DNA from 2 places in the Streptomyces sp. NPDC101191 genome. Region 2 is predicted to be linked to the other one. Evidence: riboswitches for the same ligand, from Rfam matches in the RefSeq annotation. Region 2 holds a riboswitch; the other holds the start of a gene.
The links. A riboswitch is a leader RNA that binds a small molecule or an ion and turns the genes downstream of it on or off. The one in region 2 is predicted to bind ZMP and ZTP.
Positions count from the first base shown of each region.

Region 1: it holds a riboswitch for ZMP and ZTP, as region 2 does, so the genes downstream of both, glyA (serine hydroxymethyltransferase) here and ACIRQF_RS02785 (bifunctional 5,10-methylenetetrahydrofolate dehydrogenase/5,10-methenyltetrahydrofolate cyclohydrolase) in region 2, are expected to answer to the same signal.

Region 1 is NZ_JBIWOU010000005.1:80,375-90,572, reverse strand. Features, by position in the region: gene ACIRQF_RS20195 (glutathionylspermidine synthase family protein) at 1-756, shown strand, start outside; gene rocD (ornithine--oxo-acid transaminase) at 1,132-2,337, opposite strand; ZMP/ZTP riboswitch at 2,446-2,536, shown strand; gene glyA (serine hydroxymethyltransferase) at 2,605-3,936, shown strand; gene ACIRQF_RS20180 (hypothetical protein) at 4,310-5,089, opposite strand; gene ACIRQF_RS20175 (RNA polymerase sigma factor) at 5,082-5,666, opposite strand; gene trpS (tryptophan--tRNA ligase) at 5,723-6,736, shown strand; gene ACIRQF_RS20165 (2'-5' RNA ligase family protein) at 6,840-7,436, shown strand; gene ACIRQF_RS20160 (decaprenylphospho-beta-D-erythro-pentofuranosid-2-ulose 2-reductase) at 7,511-8,266, opposite strand; gene ACIRQF_RS20155 (FAD-binding protein) at 8,400-10,079, opposite strand.
Region 2 is NZ_JBIWOU010000001.1:602,577-612,774, forward strand. Features, by position in the region: gene ACIRQF_RS02775 (SWF or SNF family helicase) at 1-847, shown strand, start outside; gene ACIRQF_RS02780 (hypothetical protein) at 1,038-1,829, opposite strand; gene ACIRQF_RS02785 (bifunctional 5,10-methylenetetrahydrofolate dehydrogenase/5,10-methenyltetrahydrofolate cyclohydrolase) at 1,952-2,806, opposite strand; ZMP/ZTP riboswitch at 2,836-2,942, opposite strand; gene ACIRQF_RS02790 (GAF domain-containing protein) at 3,336-4,598, shown strand; gene ACIRQF_RS02795 (aldehyde dehydrogenase family protein) at 4,644-6,167, shown strand; gene dmpG (4-hydroxy-2-oxovalerate aldolase) at 6,308-7,336, opposite strand; gene ACIRQF_RS02805 (acetaldehyde dehydrogenase (acetylating)) at 7,333-8,280, opposite strand; gene mhpD (2-keto-4-pentenoate hydratase) at 8,277-9,098, opposite strand; gene ACIRQF_RS02815 (IclR family transcriptional regulator) at 9,280-10,026, shown strand.

The DNA.
Region 1 (10,198 bases), on a different contig from region 2:
CCCGGCGCCGACCAGTGGAACTCCCTGCACGAGCGGCTCGTCGACGCCTGGAAGCGCCAGGCGCACCTGCTGCCGCCCGGCAGCCCGGTCCACTTCGTCCACTCCGACGGCGACGAGCTCGGCGAGGACCTGATGACCGTCGCGTATCTGCGCGAGACCGCCCAGCAGGCCGGTCTCGCCACGGAGGCGCTGTCGGTGGAGCGGATCGGCTGGGACCGGATCGCCGGGCGTTTCGTCGACGACCGGCTCCGCTTCATCCGCGCCTGCTTCAAGCTCTACCCGTGGGAGTGGCTCACCACGGACCGCTTCGGGCCGCACGTCCTCGACACCCTCGACAACGGCGGCGGCACGGGCACCACCTGCTGGATCGAGCCGGCCTGGAAGATGCTGCTCTCCAACAAGGCACTCCTCGCGATCCTCTGGGAGCTGCACCCCGGACACCCCAACCTGCTGCCCGCCTACCTCGACGGCCCGCGCGAGCTCGCCGCCGCCGGCGGCCCCGGCTACGTCTCCAAGCCGCTGCTCGGGCGCGAGGGCGCGGGCGTCACGATCCACGAGCCGGGCGCTGCCCCGGTGTCGCGCGTCGACGAGCCCTGCTGCTACCAGGAGTCGGCCCCGCTGCCCGACTTCGACGGCAACCGGGTGGTGCTCGGCGCGTGGACCGTCGGGGACGAGGCGGCGGGACTCGGGATCAGGGAGTCGTCGGGCCCGATCACGGACGAGTACGCCCGCTTCATCCCGCACGTCATCCTCTGAGGGCGACGAAGGGGCACGGCGTTTCGGCCCCCGCCGGCCCCCCGCCGGTCGCGGCAGGCGGGGCGGGCGGGGCCGGCGGGGCGGGCGGGGCCGGCGGGTGGCACGGTCGAGCGGGCGCGGCTCCGGCCGGGTGCGGTCGCCGGGCCGCTCCGGGCGTAGCCCCGCTGCGGGACCACGGCCGGAGCAGCCCGCAACGGCGCGGGGCTTCCGCCGTGACCCACCCTTCCGGAGCGTCGCCGCTCCGGAAGGGGCGGGCCGGGTCTCGCACCTCGGCGGTGCCGGAGGGGTGGGCCGGGTCTCGCACCTCGGCGGCGCCGGGGCCTGCGGCGCGAGCGGAGGCGGCGGTACGGGGTCGCCGCGGACCCGGGCCGTGTCCTAGTCCGAGAGCACAGCACGCAGCTGCTCGAGCCCCCAGTCCAGGTCCTCCTTGCCGATGACCAGCGGCGGGGCGATCCGGATCGTCGAGCCGTGGGTGTCCTTCACCAGGACGCCGCGTTCCATCAGCTTCTCCGAGATCTGCCGTCCCGTGCCCTTCTCCGGGACGATGTCCACACCCGCCCACAGACCGCGCCCCCGGACCGCCTCCACCGCGCCGCCGCCCACGAGCAGGCCCAGTTCCGCGTGCAGGTGCTCGCCGAGCTCGGCCGCCCGCTGCTGGTACTCACCGGTCCGCAGCATCGCGACGACCTCCAGCCCCACCGCGCAGGCCAGCGGGTTGCCGCCGAAGGTCGAGCCGTGCTCTCCCGGGCGGAACACGCCGAGGACGTCCCGGTCCGCGACCACCGCCGACACCGGCACCACGCCGCCGCCGAGCGCCTTGCCCAGGATGTAGACGTCCGGCACCACGCCCTCGTGCTCGCACGCGAAGGTCCGGCCCGTACGCCCCAGGCCCGACTGGATCTCGTCCGCCATGAAGAGCACGTTCCGCCGGGCCGTCAGCTCCCGCACCCCGCGCAGGTACCCGGGCGGCGGGACCAGGACCCCGGCCTCGCCCTGGATCGGTTCGAGGAGCACCGCCACCGTGTTCTCGGTGACCGCCGTCTCCAGCGCGGTCAGGTCGCCGTACGGCACGATCTCGAAGCCCGGCGTGTAGGGGCCGTAGTGGTCGCGGGCCTCGTGGTCCGTGGAGAAGCTGACGATCGTCGTGGTGCGGCCGTGGAAGTTGTTGGCCGCGACGACGATCTTCGCGTGCCCGTCCGGCACGCCCTTCACCTCGTACCCCCACTTGCGGGCGGTCTTCACCGCCGTCTCCACCGCCTCCGCGCCGGTGTTCATCGGCAGCACCATCTCCTTGCCGCACAGCTCGGCCAGGCGCGCGCAGAACTCCCCGAAGCGGTCGTGGTGGAAGGCGCGCGACGTCAGCGTCACCCGCTCCAGCTGCGCCCGGGCGGCATCGAGCAGACGCCGGTTGCCATGGCCGAAATTGAGCGCCGAGTAGCCGGCGAGCATGTCGAGGAAGCGGCGCCCCTCGACATCGGTCATCCACGCTCCCTCGGCAGAGGCGACGACCACGGGGAGGGGGTGGTAGTTGTGGGCGCTGTGCGCGTCCGCGGAAGCGATCTCGTCTTGCGTTCTCGACACGGGATCTCCGTTCGTCCTGCGGCCTGGGGCGGGTGTGGCTCCCTTTTCTTATCGTCGCTCGGATGCCGGACGGGGAAACCTGCGTGTCGGCGCGCCCGCTAGTCTGGAAACACGCGCGGCGACTGGCGAACGGGGAACGAACCCCGGGGGAGCCGTGCGCGGCAGACCACACGAGGTGCCGCCCGCCTGGGCATCACGGGACGACCGAACAGGTCCCGTGTGGTGCCGCAGGGCAGCCGCACCGGGGCCCCTGCCCTGAGGAACGCCATGACCCTTCCCGGCCGGTACGCCGAACTTCCCGCCCACCACGCGGACGCTCCCCTCCCCTCCGCGGGACTTCCCGCCCACCACCCCGCCCTTTCGGCCACCGATCCCGAGCTCGCCGCGCTCGTCGGCGCCGAGGAGCGGCTCCAGGCCGAGACCCTGCGGCTCATCCCCAGCGAGAACTACGTCTCCGCCGCCGTCCTCGAAGCCTCCGGCACCGTGCTGCAAAACAAGTACAGCGAGGGCTACCCCGGCCGCCGCTACTACGAGGGCCAGCAGAACATCGACCAGGTCGAGACCCTCGCCGTCGAGCGCGCCAAGGCGCTCTTCGGCGTCGACCACGCCAATGTGCAGCCCTACTCCGGCTCCCCGGCCAACCTCGCCGTCTACCTCGCCTTCGCCCGGCCCGGCGACACCGTGATGGGCATGGCCCTGCCCATGGGCGGCCACCTCACCCACGGCTGGGGCGTCTCCGCCACCGGCTCCTGGTTCCGCGGCGTCCAGTACGGCGTGCGCCAGGACAGCGGGCTCGTCGACTTCGACCAGGTCCGCGAGCTCGCCCTCGCCGAGCGCCCGAAGGTGATCTTCTGCGGCGGCACCGCGCTGCCCCGCACCATCGACTTCGCGGCCTTCGGCGAGATCGCCCGCGAGACCGGCGCCGTGCTCGTCGCCGACGTCGCCCACATCGCCGGCCTCATCGCGGGCGGCGCCCACCCGTCCCCGGTGCCGCACGTCGACGTGATCTCGACGACCACCCACAAGACGCTGCGCGGCCCGCGCGGCGCCATGCTGATGTCCCGCGAGGAGCACGCCAAGGCCCTCGACAAGGCCGTCTTCCCCGGCCTCCAGGGCGGCCCGCACAACCAGACCACCGCCGCCATCGCCGTCGCCCTGCGCGAGGCGGCCCGGCCCTCCTTCCGCGCGTACGCCCACGCGGTCGTCGCCAACGCCCGGGCCCTCGCCGAGGCGCTGCTCGCCCGCGGCTTCGACCTGGTCTCCGGCGGCACCGACAACCACCTGATCCTGATGGACCTCACCTCCAAGGAGGTCCCCGGCAAGGTCGCCGCCAAGGCCCTCGACCGGGCCGGGATCGTCGTCAACTACAACACCGTCCCCTACGACCCCAGGAAGCCCTTCGACCCCTCCGGCGTCCGCATCGGCACCCCTTCCCTCACCTCCCGTGGCCTCGGCGTCTCCCACATGCCGCAGATCGCCGACTGGATCGACCGCGCCGTCGCCGCCGCCGGCAAGGGCGACGAGGACGCCCTCACCGTGATCCGCGCCGAGGTCGCCGACCTCATGAACGCCTTCCCGGCCCCGGGCCTGCCGGTCTGACACCCTCCGGAGCCACCGGACACCCCGTCCCGGAGAGCCCCGGGCCCGGGCCGGGGCGTCCGGCCGGATCCCCGGTTCCGCCGGGCTCCCGACCCAGGGGCCCCGGCCCACGGGCCCCGGTCTCCGGACCGGGTTCCCGCTCACGGGCCGGTCCCGGTCTCCGGACCGGGTTCCCGCTCACGGGCCGGTCCCGGTCTCCGGACCGGGTTCCCGCTCACGGGCCGGCCCCGGTCTGCGGGCCGGGTTCCCGCTCACGGGCCGGTCCCGGTCTGCGGACCGGGTTCCCGCCCGCGGGCCGGGACCTGGCCTCCCGACCGAGTCCCCGCCCACGGGCCGGCCCCGGTCTCCGGACCGGGTTCCCGGCCCACCCGACTCACCGGACGGACGCGGCGACCCGCAGCGCCTCCGTCCGGTCGGGTATGCCCTCCAGACGGAGCGTCAGGGTGCCCCCGCTCCTCGTCCACAGGAGCGTGGGGCCCGCCGGGCGTACCGAGTGGGTCCACACCGTCCCCGAGGCGTCCGTCATCGGAAAGGTCAGGGCGTGGGGCCGGGCGAACCAGTACGCCTCCGTGCCGTCCGGCAGCGATGCCCACTGCGGCTGGACCCGCACCTGCTTGGCGAAGCCGAGGTCCAGCCGGGCCGGGAAGACGTCCAGCCGGACCGTCCGCCCGCTCGCCGTCCGCCAGCACAGGCCGACCACCCCGCGCGGCTGCGCACCCGTGACCGTCACCGCGTCCGGCGGCCCCAGCACCCCGGGTATCGGCGGCGCGAAGCCGGCCCGGCGGCCCGCCTCCACGAGCGGCACCGGATCCGGGCAACCCGGGACGGCCGCCCTGCCCGCCGGGAGCGGCGCCCCCGGCTCGTACCGCACGTCGACCCCGCCGAAGCCCAGCCACTCCACGACCGACGCCCGCACCGGGGGAGTGAGCACCACGACCATGAGCAGCCCGGAGAGCGAGGCGACCAGTGCCTTCCAGCGGAGCCGCAGCCACCGCCACCGGTCGGGCGGCGGCGCCGGCGCGGGAACCCGCTCGGCCAGGAGCTGCGCGAGCACCCGCTCGGCCATCGTCTCCCCGTCCACCTCCGGCACCCTCAGGGACCGCCCGAGCTCCCGCAGCTCCCGCTCCAGGCCGAGCTCCCCGCCGTCAGCCATGCTCGTCACCTCCCTTCAGCGTCGTCCCCAGCCTTTTCAGCGCCCGGCTCAGCCGGGACTTCACCGTCCCGCGCGGCCAGCCGAGCGCCTCGGCCGTCTCCGCCTCGTCCAGCTCCAGCAGGTAGCGGTGCACCACCACCTGGCGTTGTTCCTCGCCCAGCGCGTCGAGCGCCGCCCGCAGCCGTCTGCGCCGCTCGTCCTCCTCCGCCGCCACCGCCGGGTCCGCGCCCTCCGGTATCAGCGGCTCGCCCGCGAGCAGCTCCGCCTCCCGCCCCGCCACGGCCCGTTGCCGGCCCGCCGCGCGCAGTGTGTTCCTCGTCTCATTGGCCACGATGCTCAGCAGCCACGGCCGGAACGAGCCCCCGTCCTTGAACCGCCCCAGCGAGCGATACGCCTTGAAGAAGGCCTGCTGGACCACGTCCTCGGCGTCGCCGCCCGCCCCGCAGGCCACCGCCGCCCGCAGCGCCACCGCCGTATGAGCACGAACCAGCTCCGCGTACGCCTCCGGGTCCCCGGCGCGTACGCGTGCGATCACCGCGGCCTCGTCCTCGACCAGGCCCCCCTCCCGCGTCCTCACACCTTTGATACACCGGCAGTCGGGGATCGGTTCCCACACCTGAGAGAATGATGAGCATGGCCTCTGACCGACCTCGTGTGCTCTCCGGAATCCAGCCCACCGCAGGCTCGTTCCACCTCGGCAACTACCTCGGCGCCGTGCGCCAGTGGGTGGCTCTCCAGGAATCCCACGACGCCTTCTACATGGTCGTGGACCTGCACGCGATCACGGTCCCGCAGGACCCGGCCGAGCTGCGCGCCAACACCCGGCTCGCCGCCGCCCAGCTGCTCGCCGCGGGCCTCGACCCCGAGCGCTGCACCCTCTTCGTCCAGAGCCACGTCCCCGAGCACGCCCAGCTCGGCTGGGTCATGAACTGCCTCACCGGCTTCGGCGAGGCCTCCCGCATGACGCAGTTCAAGGACAAGTCCGCGAAGCAGGGCGCCGACCGCGCGACCGTCGGCCTCTTCACGTATCCGATCCTCCAGGTCGCCGACATCCTGCTCTACCAGGCCCACCAGGTCCCGGTCGGCGAGGACCAGCGCCAGCACATCGAGCTCACCCGCGACCTCGCGGAGCGCTTCAACGGGCGCTTCGGCGAGACGTTCACGATCCCGGCGCCGTACATCCTCAAGGAGACGGCGAAGATCTACGACCTGCAGGACCCGGCGATCAAGATGAGCAAGTCGGCGTCCACCCCCAAGGGCCTGATCAACCTGCTCGACGACCCGAAGACGACGGCGAAGAAGGTCAAGAGCGCGGTCACCGACACCGACACGGTCATCCGCTTCGACCCGGCGAACAAGGCCGGCGTCTCCAACCTGCTCACCATCATGTCCGTGCTCACCGACACGTCGGTCGCCGACCTGGAGAAGAGCTACGAGGGCAAGATGTACGGCGCCCTGAAGACCGACCTGGCCGAGGTCATGGTGGACTTCGTCACCCCCTTCCGGACCCGCACCCAGGAGTACCTGGACGACCCGGAGACGCTGGACTCGGTCCTGGCCAAGGGCGCGGAGAAGGCCCGCGCGGTCGCCGCGGAGACCCTGGCGCAGACCTACGAGCGGATCGGTTTCCTGCCCGCCAAGCACTGAGCCGGGCACGGGGTCCGAGGCCCCTGGCCGAAAGGGCGGTGCAGGCCGCACACTGGCGGCTGTACCACCACACACGTTTCGACGGACGACGGAGGAGAACGACGTGGGGACCGTAACGATCGGCGTCTCGATCGCGGTCCCGGAGCCTCACGGCAGCCTGCTCCAGGAGCGGCGCGCGGGCTTCGGGGACCCCGCCGCGCACGGCATCCCCACCCACGTCACCCTCCTCCCGCCCACCGAGGTCGACGAGGAGCGCCTGCCCGAGATCGAGGCGCACCTCGCCGGCCTCGCCGCGCTCAGCGACCCCTTCACGATGCGGCTCGACGGCACCGGCACCTTCCGGCCGCTCTCCCCGGTCGTCTTCGTGAAGCTCGTCGAGGGCGCCGAGGGCTGCGACGTGCTCCAGCAGCGCATCCGGGACGCGGCCGGCCCGGTCCCGCGCGAGCTCCAGTTCCCGTACCACCCGCACGTCACCGTCGCGCACGGCATCTCCGAGGCGGCCATGGACCGCGCCTTCGAGGAGCTGGCCGACTACGGGGCCGAGTGGACCTGCAGTTCCTTCGCGCTGTACGAGCAGGGCGCCGACGAGGTGTGGCGGAAGCTGTACGACTACGAGTTCGGCAGCGGCCGTACGGCCACGGTCCCCGCCGTACCGGCTCAGGGCGGCAGCCCGGTCGACGAGCCGACCACCACCCACTAGCCCCACCACTCACTAGCCGCCTCCCGCCCGCCCGGAGGACAGCACGTCCGGTCAGGCCGCCTGCCCGGGCGCGATCACATCGGCAGGCGACGGAACACCGCTCTCGGCACGTGCCGCAGCGCCGACATCACCACGCGCAGCGCCCCCGGCACCCAGACCGTCTCCGAGCGGCGCCGCAGCCCCAGCTCGATCGCCGTCGCGACCGCCTCCGGGGTGGTCGCCAGCGGGGCCTCCTCGCGGCCCAGGGTCATCTTCGAGCGCACGAAACCGGGCCGGACCACCATGACGTGCACCCCGGTGCCGTGCAGCGCGTCACCGAGGCCCTGCGCGAAGGCGTCGAGGCCGGCCTTCGACGAGCCGTAGATGAAGTTGGCCCGGCGGGCCCGCTCGCCGGCCACCGACGAGAGCACCACGAGCGAGCCGTGCCCCTGTGCCTGGAGGGCCTGGGCGCAGACCAGGCCCGCGGAGACGGCGCCGGTGTAGTTCGTCTGGGCGACCCGGACGGCCGCCAGCGGTTCGGACTCGTCACGGGCCTGGTCGCCGAGGACGCCGAAGGCGAGCAGCACCATGTCGATGTCGCCCTCGGTGAAGAGCTTGCCGAGCCGCTCCTCGTGGGACTCGGTGTCCAGCGCGTCGAACGGGACGGTGTGCACGTCGGCACCGAGCGCTCGCAGCGAGTCCGCGGCGGCGGCCAGGGCGGGGGACGGGCGCCCGGCCAGCCACACAGTGCGGGTGCGGCGGGTGATCAGGCGGCGGGCGGTGGCGAGGCCGATCTCGGAGGTGCCGCCGAGAACGAGCAGGGACTGGGGCGCGCCGAAGGCGTCCTTCATGGCGTTCACGCTCCTCAAGAGATACCGGGGGATCGGAGGGACCGGGGGATGGGGGACTGGGGGGAAAGGGGGCTGGAGGGTTGAGAGGGGCCGGAGGTTTGAGAGGGGGGCGGGGGCCCTGGGTCGGGCCAGGTCAGAGGCCCAGGCGCCGTGACAGGTCGGAGACGAAGACCGACCGCGGGTCGAGGGTCGCGCGCAGCTCGCGGAAGTCGGCGAGCCTCGGGTACATCGCGGCCAGCAGCTCGGGCCGCAGCCGTGAGTCCTTGGCGAGGTAGACCCGGCCGCCCGCGGCGACGACCTCCTCGTCGAGCTCGTCGAGGAACGCGCCGAGGCCGCTGAGCGACGCCGGGATGTCGAGCGCGAGGGTCCAGCCGGGCACCGGGAAGGAGAGCCAGCCGGGGTCGGCCTCGCCGAAGCGCTTCAGCACGGCGAGGAAGGACGGACAGCCGCGGATCGCGATCCGGCGTACGACCCGGCGCAGCGTCTCCTCCTGTCCGTGGCCGACGACGAACTGGTACTGCACGAAGCCGCTCCGCCCGTAGACCCGGTTCCAGTGCGGGACGCCGTCGAGGGGGTGGAAGAACGAGGAGAGCCGCTGGAGCCGGCCGGTGGAGCGGCGGGGGGCCTTGCGGTACCAGAGCTCGTTGAACAGCCCGACGCCCGTGCGGCCGAGCAGCCCCTCGGGGACGTACGCGGGGGCGGCGGGCAGCCGGGCGGGCCGGAAGCCGAGCGGCGCGCGGCGGGCGCGGCGCGGCAGCGCCTCGTACGGGGCGTGGTCGCCGCGGGTGAGGACGGCACGGCCGGTTGCGGCGCCGCGCGCGAGCAGGTCGATCCAGGCGACGGAGTAGCGGTGGCGGTGGTCGGTGGCGGTGAGCCGGGCCATCAGGTCGTCGAGGTCGGCGGCGCGTTCGGTGACGACGTACATCAGCGAGGTCTCGACGGGCAGCAGCCGGAGGGTGACGGAGAGGATCACACCGGTCAGACCCATGCCGCCCGTGGTGGCGTCGAAGAGCGGGGTGCCGGGGGTGAGCGTGTGCACCTGCCCGTCGGCGGTGAGCAGGTCGAGGGCGACGACGTGCCGGGCGAAGGAGCCGGAGACGTGGTGGTTCTTTCCGTGGATGTCGGCGCCGACGGCCCCGCCGACGGTGACGTAGCGGGTGCCGGGGGTGACGGGTACGAACCAGCCGAGCGGCAGCAGCACCTCCATCAGGTGGTGCAGGCTGACGCCGGCGTCGCAGACGACGAGTCCGGCGTCGGTGTCGATCGCGCGGATCCGGGACAGCGCCGTCATGTCGAGCACGGACCCGCCGGCGTTCTGCGCGGCGTCGCCGTAGGCGCGGCCGAGGCCGCGGGCGATCGACCCGCGGGCGCCGCAGGCCAGGACGGCCGCGGCGGCCTCCTCGTACGTACGGGGGCGGATCACGCGTGCGAGGGTGGGCGCGGTGCGGCCCCAGCCGGTGAGCGTGTGGAAGCTGTCGTAGGCGTCTTCGTACGCGTCGTCGTCGTACGCGTCGGCGTCGTACGTCTCGTTCGTCCCGTACCGGGCGGGCTCCCCGGCGGCGTCGGAGGCTGCGGCCGCCTCCGCCCTAGTGCCCCCGTCTGCGCCGACACCCATGTCCGTCCCGGCGCCCCCGTCCGTCCCGTCGCCCGCGCCCGCGCCCGTGCCCGAGCCCGTGCCCGCGCCCGTGCCCACGCCCATGCCCGAGCCCCCACCTGTGTCCGCGCCCACCCCCGTGGATGCGTCGCCTTCGGCGGAGTCGGTCGCGCGGTGCGCGGGCGCGACACCCGTCTCGATGTCGGTCTCGGCTGCCATGGAAGCGACGGTATCGCCGGGACTGTCGCTTATGCCGGGATTGGCGGGCGGTTCGTCGAAATGGGTGATTAAACGAGTGTCAGGAAAGAGTGCCGCCCCCTACGGCGACTCCGCCCGTC
Region 2 (10,198 bases):
CTGGGACCACTGCCCCCACACGGCGGCCCTGTGCTACCAGATGGCGCGGCTGCTCGACCAGGACCCGTTCGTACTCCTGCTGATGCGGGGGCGCGGGGAGCGGGCGGTCGTCGAGGCGCTGCAGGAGCGCAGCGCGGCGCGTGCGGCGGGCGTCGAGGAGACGCACGGCGCGCCGCACCCCGGCGACGCCGCGCGGGCCGGTTCGGGCGTGTCCGCCGCGGAGGCCTTCGCGGCACGTGACATCCTGCCGCCGCTGCCCGCCCCGCCGGCCGCGCCCGCGGCTCCGGGCGAGCCGCCGTCCCTCGACACGGACACCGACCCGGAACCGGGAATCGACCCGACGGCCCTGGAGTTCCTCGCCGCGGACGCCGCGGCCCGGGCACACCGCCTGCTCTCCGGCGCGGCCACGCCCGGCGAACCGCCGCTGACGGCTGCTCAGGACGCGGTACGACTCGCCGCCGGCGCCCCCGCCTCGTGGATCACGAGCCGCCTCGCCGAGGGCTCCGGGCGCACGCGTGCGGGCCTCGACCTCGCCGTACGCGCCTGGCGGTTCGGCGGTCCGGCCGCCCTGGCGGTCCTGGAGCAGGAGTGGACCCCGAGCCCCGAGGCCCTCCGGCGCGCCGAGGCCCGTCTGGCGGAGTCCTGGGAGGAGGACGAGCGCCCCGCCCTCCACCGGAGCCGCGCAACCCACTGGACGGTGGTCGGCTCGGACACCCAGCTCCGCCTGGGCGAGGACGGCCGGTGGTGGCCCTACCGCAGGGAGCACGACCGCTGGGCCCCGGCGGGCCCGGCGGAACACGACCCGGCGGCGGCACTGGCGGCCGGGGCGGTGCGGGTGGCGCCGTAGGCGAGGGCGGGACGGGAGGGGCGGGGCACTTCCTCGGGAGGGCGGGGTCGGCCACTTCCTCGGGGGGGCGGGGTCGGGCACCCCCTCGGGGGCGGGCGGCCCGGCCGGCATCACTGCAGGCGCGAGGTCAGCTTCCGGCCCGTGCCGGCGTCACTGCAGGCGCGAGGTCAGCTTCCGGCCCGTGCCGACGTCACTGCAGGCGCGACGTCAGCTTCCGGCCCGTGCCGGACGGGACGGCCAGGCTGCAGGCGACCGTGTCCGTGCCGAGGAGATAGCTGGTGCGGTAAGGATACTGGACGAAGGTCGTCCAGCGGGTGCCGAGCGGCTGGTCGGCGGCCTTGACCCGCAGCGGCCCCCGGCAGAGGGCGGCCGCCGCGTCCCGGACGGCACGGTCGTCGGCGAAACGGCCGGAGAGGCGGAGCCGGGCGACGAGTTCGGCGTCGTGCGGCGTGTCGCAGCGACGGCGGACGACGGTGCCGAGCGCGTCGCGGTCGATGTCGAAGCAGGCGCCGACACGCAGTCCGTCGTACGGCGTCGGGGCGGGCGTCGCCGCGCCGCGCCGGGTGGCGGTCGGCCGGGGGCGTACGGTGCCGGAGGGCTCGGCGGAGGCGGTGGGCGAGCCCGGGGCCGGCGTGCCCGTGGGGTCCGGATCCGTACCGGGTGGCGCGGTGCGGCGGGCCGTGCGGGTGGGCAGCGGAGAGGGGCTCTCGCCCTGGGCGGAGGGCTGCTGCCCCGGCCCGCCGGAGGACTCCGCGTCAGCGGCGTCGCCGTCCGACGCGTCCGGCGTGTCGGACCCGGTCACGGCCGGTACGGACGGCGCGCCGCGCACGTCGCCGTCGCCCGGACCGCCACCGCCGTGTGCGGTGACGGCGACGGACAGGGCGAGGATCGCGGCGAGTGCGGCGACCGGCAGGACGACGACGCCCGGCCGTCTCGGTGGCCGGGCGTCGCGGGACGGGGTTTCCGTCGACGGGCGGAGCATGGGATTCAGGGTCGCCCGCCTGCGCGCGTGTGGCGAGCGATACCGGTGAGTTGGTCGCCGCTCGTACAGAACCGTGACAATCCCGCTGCTCGCACGAGACCCGGAGCCCGCCGCACGTGTGCCTACAGGCCCAGCTGGCGCTCGGCCGCCTCGACGGTCTGTGCGAGCAGCACGGCGATGGTCATCGGGCCGACGCCGCCGGGGACGGGCGTGATGAGGGAGGCACGCTCGGCGGCGCTGTCGAAGTCGACGTCGCCGACGTTGCCCGGGTTGTAGCCGGCGTCGATGACGACCGCGCCGGGCTTGATGTCCTCGCCCTTGATGAACTGCGGCTTGCCGACGGCGGCGACCAGGATGTCGGCCTCACGGATCGCGGCGGAGAGGTCGGTGGTGCGGGAGTGGCAGTAGGTGACGGTGGCGTCGCGACCGAGGAGCAGCAGGCCGGCCGGCTTGCCGAGGATGGCGCTGCGTCCGACGACCACGGCGCGCTTGCCGCTGAGCTCGACGTCGTACGCGTCGAGCAGCCGCATGATGCCGCCGGGGGTACAGGACTCGAAGCCGGGGAGGCCGAAGCCCATGGCGGCGAACGAGGCCATGGTGACGCCGTCGACGTCCTTCTCCGGTGCGATGGCCTCGAAGGCGGCGCGCTCGTCGATGTGCGGGCCGACCGGGTGCTGGAGCAGGATGCCGTGGACCTCGGGGTCCGCGGACAGGGCGCTGATCGCGGCGACGAGCTCCTCGGTCGTCGTCTCGGCCGGCAGTTCGACGTGCTGGGAGCGGATTCCGGCCTTCGCGCAGCGGTTCTGCTTCATCTTGACGTACGTGACGGAGGCCGGGTCGGCGCCGACGAGGACGGTCGCGAGGCAGGGGGTGACGCCGGTGCGGCGGGTGATCTCGGCGGCGCGTACGGCGGTCTCCTCGACCGTGCGGCGGGCGAGCGCGGTGCCGTCCATGAGGCGTGCGGTGCTGGTGGACATGGGCCACTCCTGGGCGTCGTCGAGGAACGGTGGTTCGCCCAGGCGCACGGCTGCGACACGTTCACGCGGGAGCCGCGCGTCCGCCGGGCCGCTCCCCGGTGGTGATCCACCTCAAGCGCCAGTCACGGCCCGGGCACCACTGTACGTGACCGGGTCCGGCCGGTACCGGTCAGGGCGCGTGCGCGGGCCTGTCCGGCGGCTTGTCGACGGGCCGCGGGGGCACGACGATGACGCCCATGTGACGAACGACCTCGCCGGGGAGGCCGAGTTGAGCGACGGATGGGCGGCAGGCACGGAAGCCGCCGGGACGGCGGGAGCCGCCGGAGCGGCCGGAGCGACGGGCGACACCGGGAAAGCGGGAGGAGCCGGGGCGGAAGCCGGTACGACACGGACCGGAACGGGAGAGGCCAGGGCGAGAACCGGTACGACACGGACCGGAGCGCAAGAGGCCGGGGCGACGGGCGACACCGGGAATCCCGGAGATGTCAGGGCAAAAACCGGTACACGGACCGGAACGGGGCGGGCCGCTGTGCGGTCGGCGCACGAGGCGTTCCCGGTGGGTCGAGGCCGGGCCGGAACGGCCGCGCGGCCGGCGCAGGCGCCCGTCCGGCCGCTGGTCGCCGAGTCGTGGCGGCGCTCCGAGAGGGCGCGGGTGAGCCCGGACGGCGCGGCGCGGGTCGAGCTGGACGAGGAGGAGCTGGCCGGGCACCGGGAGGGCCATCCGCTGGCAGCGGTGATGCCGCTGATCCGCGAGCTGGTGGGGGCGTACGCGCGGGACGGCGAGCACCTGCTCGCCGTGTGCGACGCGGCCGGGCGGATGCTGTGGGTGGAAGGGCATCCGGGCACGCTGCGGAAGGCGCGCGGGATGAACTTCGTCGCGGGGGCGCGCTGGTCCGAGACGGCGGCCGGGACGAACGCGCCGGGGACCGCCCTCGCCGTCGGCCGGCCGGTGCAGGTGTGTGCGGCGGAGCACTTCCGACGGCCGGTGCGGGAGTGGACCTGCGCGGCGGCGCCGGTGCACGACCCGCACAGCGGTCGCCTGCTCGGGGCGGTGGACATCACCGGCGGGGACGGGCTCGCCCACCCGCACAGCCTGGCGTTCGTGCAGGCGGTGGCGCGGGCCGCCGAGTCGCAGCTCGCCCTCATCTCCCCCGCCCCGCCCGCCACCGGCCGGCCGCGGCTCACGGCACTCGGCAGGGACGAGGCGCTGCTGCACCTCGCGGGACGGCGGCTGCGGCTGAGCCGTCGGCACAGCGAGATCCTGGTGGTCCTGGCGCACCGGCCGGAGGGGATCGGCGGCGACGAGCTCCTCACCCTGCTCTACGAGGACGAGTCGGTGACCCCGGTGACGCTGCGGGCGGAACTGTCCCGGCTGCGCGGCATCCTCGGCGCGGAGCTGCTGGCCTCGCGCCCCTACCGGCTGACGGAGGACGTGGACGCGGACTTCGCGACCGTGGACCGGCGCTTGGCCTCCGGGGCGCTGGCGACGGCGCTCGCCGGCTACGCGGGCCCCCTGCTGCCCGGTTCGCGGGCACCGGGGGTGGTGCGGCTGCGCGAGCGGCTCGCCGGGCGGCTGCGGGCGGCCCTGGTGGACCGGGGGGACCCGGGGCTGCTCGCGGACTGGGCGTACAGCGCGTGGGGCGAGGACGACCTGCCGGTGTGGCGGGCGCTGGCCATGGCGGTGCCGGCGGACCGGGCCGCGGTCGCGCGGGCCGGGCTGGCCGCTCTCGACGCCGAACTGACCTCGGGTGCAACGGGGTTGCAACGTCGGGCGGCGCACACTCGCCGCTGAGCGCCGGCCAGGGACGGCGGGCGCGGTCCGAGGGAGGCCATGCTCATGACCCGTTACGCCGCACCAGGTACCGAGGGTTCGCCCATGTCGTACGTTGCCCGCTACGACCACTGGATCGGTGGTGCGTACGTCGCGCCGGCCCGCGGGCGGTACTTCGAGAACCCGAGCCCGGTCGACGGCCGTCCGTTCACGGAGATGGCCCGCGGCACCGAGGAGGACGTGGAGCGCGCGCTCGACGCGGCGCATGCGGCGGCACCCGGCTGGGGCCGCACGCCTCCCGCGGACCGCGCCCAGGTCCTGCTCCGGATCGCGGACCGCATGGAGGCGTCGCTGGAGGCGCTGGCGGTCGCGGAGAGCTGGGAGAACGGCAAGCCGGTGCGCGAGACGCTGGCCGCCGACATCCCGCTGGCCATCGACCACTTCCGCTACTTCGCGGGCGCGCTGCGCGCCCAGGAGGGCGCGCTCAGCGAGATCGACGAGGACACCGTCGCCTATCACTTCCACGAGCCGCTGGGCGTGGTCGCGCAGATCATCCCGTGGAACTTCCCGATCCTGATGGCCGTCTGGAAGCTGGCGCCCGCCCTGGCGGCGGGCAACGCGGTCGTCCTGAAGCCCGCCGAGCAGACGCCGGCCTCCGTCCACTTCTGGATGAGCCTGGTGGCCGACCTGCTGCCGCCGGGCGTCGTCAACATCGTGAACGGCTTCGGCGAGGAGGCGGGCAAGCCCCTGGCCTCCTCCCCCCGCGTGGCGAAGATCGCCTTCACGGGCGAGACGTCGACGGGCCGGCTGATCATGAAGTACGCGGCGGAGAACATCAAGCCGGTCACCCTGGAGCTGGGCGGCAAGTCGCCGAACATCTTCTTCGACGACGTGTGGGCGGCGGACGACGACTTCCGCGACAAGGCCCTGGAGGGCTTCACGATGTTCGCGCTCAACCAGGGCGAGGTGTGCACGTGCCCCTCCCGCGCCCTGGTCCAGCGCGGCATCTACCACGAGTTCCTGGAGGCGGCGATCGCCCGTACGGAACGCATCGTCCCCGGCCACCCGCTGGACACCGACACGATGATCGGCGCCCAGGCCTCCGGCGACCAGCTGAAGAAGATCCTGTCGTACCTGGAGATCGGCCGGCAGGAGGGCGCGAAGGTCCTGACGGGAGGTCAGCGTATCGAGTACGACGGCGATCTGGCGGGCGGGTACTACGTCCAGCCCACGATCTTCGAGGGCGACAACCGGATGCGCGTTTTCCAGGAGGAGATCTTCGGCCCGGTCGTCGCCGTCACCTCCTTCGCGGACTTCGACGACGCCGTCCACACGGCCAACGACACCCTCTACGGCCTCGGCGCCGGCGTCTGGACCCGCGACACCACCACCGCCTACCGGGCCGGCCGCGCCATCCAGGCCGGCCGTGTCTGGACCAACTGCTACCACGCCTACCCGGCCCACGCGGCCTTCGGCGGCTACAAGCAGTCGGGCGTGGGCCGCGAGACCCACAAGATGATGCTGGACCACTACCAGCAGACGAAGAACATCCTGCAGAGCTACAGTCCCAAGAAGCTCGGGTTCTTCTAGCGGCACAGAGGGACGTCTGACCCGGGTTCAGGCCCGGCAGGCGCCTCCCGCTGGTGGTGCGGCGGGGCTCGCCCCCTGCCGAATGCGCTCGCGCCGTCTCCGTCGAACGGCGACGGGTCATCGGCGCCGACCACTCCCGGTCAGCCGGCGGAGCCGGCCGCGAGGTCGAGGGCGATGTCCGTGATCATGTCCTCCTGACCGCCGACCATCTTGCGCCGGCCGACCTCGACGAGGATCGCGCGCGTGTCGAGGCCGTGTCGGCGGGCGGCGGCCTCGGCGTGGCGCAGGAAGCTGGAGTACACGCCCGCGTAGCCGAGGGTGAGGGTCTCGCGGTCGACGCGGACTTCACGGTCCTGCAGGGGGCGTACGACGTCGTCGGCGGCGTCCATCAGGGGGAACAGGTCGCAGCCGTGCTCCCAGCCGATCAGGTCGGCGACCGCGATGAACGCCTCCAGCGGGCAGTTTCCGGCTCCGGCGCCCTGACCCGCGAGGGAGGCGTCGACGCGGGTGACACCGTTCTCGACGGCGACGACGGAGTTGGCGACGCCCAGGCCCAGGTTGTGGTGGGCGTGGATGCCGATCCCCGTGTCGGGGGCGAGGACGTCGCGATAGGCGCGGACGCGATCGCGGACGCCGTCCATGGTCAGGCGGCCACCGGAGTCGGTGACGTAGACGCACCGGGCTCCGTAGGACTCCATCAGCTGGGCCTGGCGGGCCAGTTCGGCGGGTTCGGCCATGTGGGACATCATCAGGAACCCGGCCACGTCCATGCCCAGGTCGCGGGCGGCCCCGATGTGCTGGGCGGAGATGTCGGCCTCGGTGCAGTGGGTGGCGACACGGACCGAGCGGATGCCGAGGGCGTGGGCCTGTCGCAGGTCGTGCAGGGTGCCGATGCCGGGCAGGAGGAGCGTGGTGGGCACCGCGTGGCGCACGCTGTCGCAGACGGCTTCGATCCACTCCCAGTCGGTGTGCGCGCCGACGCCGTAGGTGATGCTGGAGCCGGACAGGCCGTCGCCGTGGGCGATTTCGATGGCGGCGACCCCGGCGTCGTCCAGCGCGGAGGCGATGGTGCGGGCCTGGTCGACGGTGTAGCGGTGGCGTACGGCGTGCATTCCGTCCCGCAGGGTCACGTCCTGTACGTACAGGGCGGGGGGCTGGTTCGCGGTCATCGGGAGACCACCTCCGTGAGGGGCTGCGCGGCGGCCATGCGCTCGGCGGTGCGCAGGGCGGCCGAGGTCATGATGTCGAGGTTCCCGGCGTAGGCGGGCAGGTAGTGGGCGGCGCCCTCGACCTCCAGGAAGACCGAGACCTTCGCTGCGGTGGACCGCGCGCCGGCGGGCAGCAGCGAGCGCAGGGGGTCGTCGCCGGCGACGCGCTCGAACTGGACCTTCTGCTTGAGGCGGTATCCGGGCACGTACGCCTGGACTCGGGCGACCATCTCCTCCACCGAAGCGGTCACCGCGGCGTCGTCGCACTCGCCGACCAGGCAGTACACGGTGTCGCGCATGATCAGCGGGGGTTCGGCCGGGTTCAGGACGATGATCGCCTTGCCCCGGGCGGCGCCGCCCACCTTCTCGATGGCGGACGAGGTCGTCTCGGTGAACTCGTCGATGTTGGCCCGGGTGCCGGGGCCGGCCGAACGGGAGGAGATCGAGGCGACGATCTCGCCGTAGTGGACGGGCGTCACGGCCGCGACGGCGGCCACGATCGGAATGGTGGCCTGGCCGCCGCAGGTGACCATGTTGACGTTCGGTGCGTCGAGGTGGTCGTCGCCGTTGACCGGCGGGACGACGTACGGGCCGAGCGCGGCGGGCGTCAGGTCCACGACCCTGCGTCCCAGCGAGCGCAGTACCTCGTCGTGGCGGCGGTGCGCACCGGCCGAGGTGGCGTCGAAGACGATCTCGACGTCCGCGAACTCGTCCAGCTCCACCAGGCCGTCGACGCCCTCGTGGGTGGTGGCGACCTTCAGGCGGCGGGCGCGGGCCAGGCCGTCGGAGTCGGGATCGATCCCGGCCATGGCGGCGATCTCCAAGGAGTCGGAGAGCCGCAGGATCTTGATCATCAGGTCGGTGCCGATGTTGCCCGATCCGATGACGGCGACCTTCGTGCTCATGCCGCGGCTCCTTCCGTGGCGGTGGACGCGAACGTGGTCGTGACCGTGCCGAGCCCTTCGATGTGCGCGGTGAACTCGTCTCCCTCGCCGGCGACGGCCATCGGACCGAGCGCACCGGTCAGGACGATGTCGCCGGCCCGCAGCGGGTCGCCGAGGCCGGCGAGGGTGGAGGCGAGCCAGAGGGCGGCTGTGAGCGGGCTGCCCAGGCAGTCGGATCCGGTGCCCTCGGAGACCGTCTCGCCGTTCTTGGCGAGGGTCATCGTCACGGCCCGCAGGTCGACGCGGTCCAGGGGGACGGGGGTGCCGCCCAGGACGTACAGGCCGCAGGAGGCGTTGTCGGCGACGGTGTCGACGATGGTGATGTCCCAGTCGGCGATGCGGCTGTCGACGATCTCCAGCGCGGGCAGCGCGAACGCCGTGGCGCGCAGCAGGTCGGCGACGGTCGGGTCGCGATGCGGCAGGTCCGCGCCAAGGACCAGGGCGACCTCGGCTTCGACCTTGGGCTGGAGGAGTCGGCCGGGGGCGATCGGCTGTCCCTCGGGCACCGCCATGTCGGCGAACAGCGCGCCGAAGTCCGGCCGGTCCACGCCGAGCTGCCGCTGCACGGCGGGTGAGGTCAGGCCGATCTTGCGGCCCACCAGCCGCCGCCCGGCGGTGATCCCGCGTTCCACGTGCAGACGCTGCACGGCGTACGCGGCTTCGATGTCCGCTTCGGGCAGGAGCGAGCGCACCGGTGCGCATGGGACGCCGGTGCGGGCGGCCTCCTCCAGGACGGCGGCCGCCTCGGTCACGGCGTCGGCGGGCTTGTGTGGGCTCACGGTCGCCCCCGGCGGGCACTGGTGGGTCGGTGCGGAGCGAACATGCGGGTACCTCCGGGCGGAGAGTGGTGGGCTGTCGGAGAGGCGGCGGTGGCCGTCCGTCGATCCACGACAGGTATAGGCGTACGGTTCGAGCGGCGGCAAAATACGTTCCATGACACGGAACAGCGCGCAGGGGAACATGCTCGACAAGGCGGCTGCCGTCCTCGACTGCTTCCGCCCGGACGGCGGTACGTTCCGTCTCACGGAAATCACCGCCCGCACGGGACTGACCAAGACGACCGCGTTCCGCCTCTGCGCCGACCTGGTGCGCCTCGGTCTGCTCGAACGCACCGGAGAGACCTACCGGCTCGGCGGCAAGCTATTCGAGCTGGGTTCACTGGTGCCACGCCGGCTCGATCTGCGGGAGGCCGCGCTGCCGTACCTCCAGGACCTCTTCGAGGCAACCCACGAAACCGTGCACCTCGGCATCCGGGAAGGGCACGACGTGGTCTACGTCGAGCGGATCCACGGCCACCAGACCCTGACGCTGCCCTCACGCATCGGGGGGCGCCTCCCCCTGACCTGCACGGGCGTCGGCAAGGCACTGCTGGCCTTCTCCGGCTCCGAGCTGGCGGACGAGGTGCTGGCCGGGCCCCTGCCCCGTCTCACCCCGCACTCGGTCACCGACCCGGCACGGCTGCGTACCACCCTGGAGCAGATCCAGGTCTCCGGTCTCGCGTACGAGGAGCAGGAGGCCGCCCTCGGCGTCAACTGCATCGCCTCGCCGGTCTTCGACGGGCCGACGGCGGTGGCCGCCCTGTCCGTCGCCGTACCGCGTGGCCGGTTCCACCCCGCCCAACTGGCACCCGCCGTGCGGACAGCCGCTCTGGGCCTGTCCCGCGTGCTGCGCTCGGGCAGCGGATCGGTGGGCGGCACCTCCTCCTGAGCCGGGCACAGTGCTACCGGCCCGTGGGTGGCAGGCGGACCCGGCAGGCCCGCACCTCCGTGAATCACCACTGCCGCGATCCTTGACGCCCACCCCCGCCCCTCTTACCGTAGCGGTCATTCCAGCCACCGTAGTGAACACTACAAGAAGCCGGTGCGGCCACCGCCGCCGC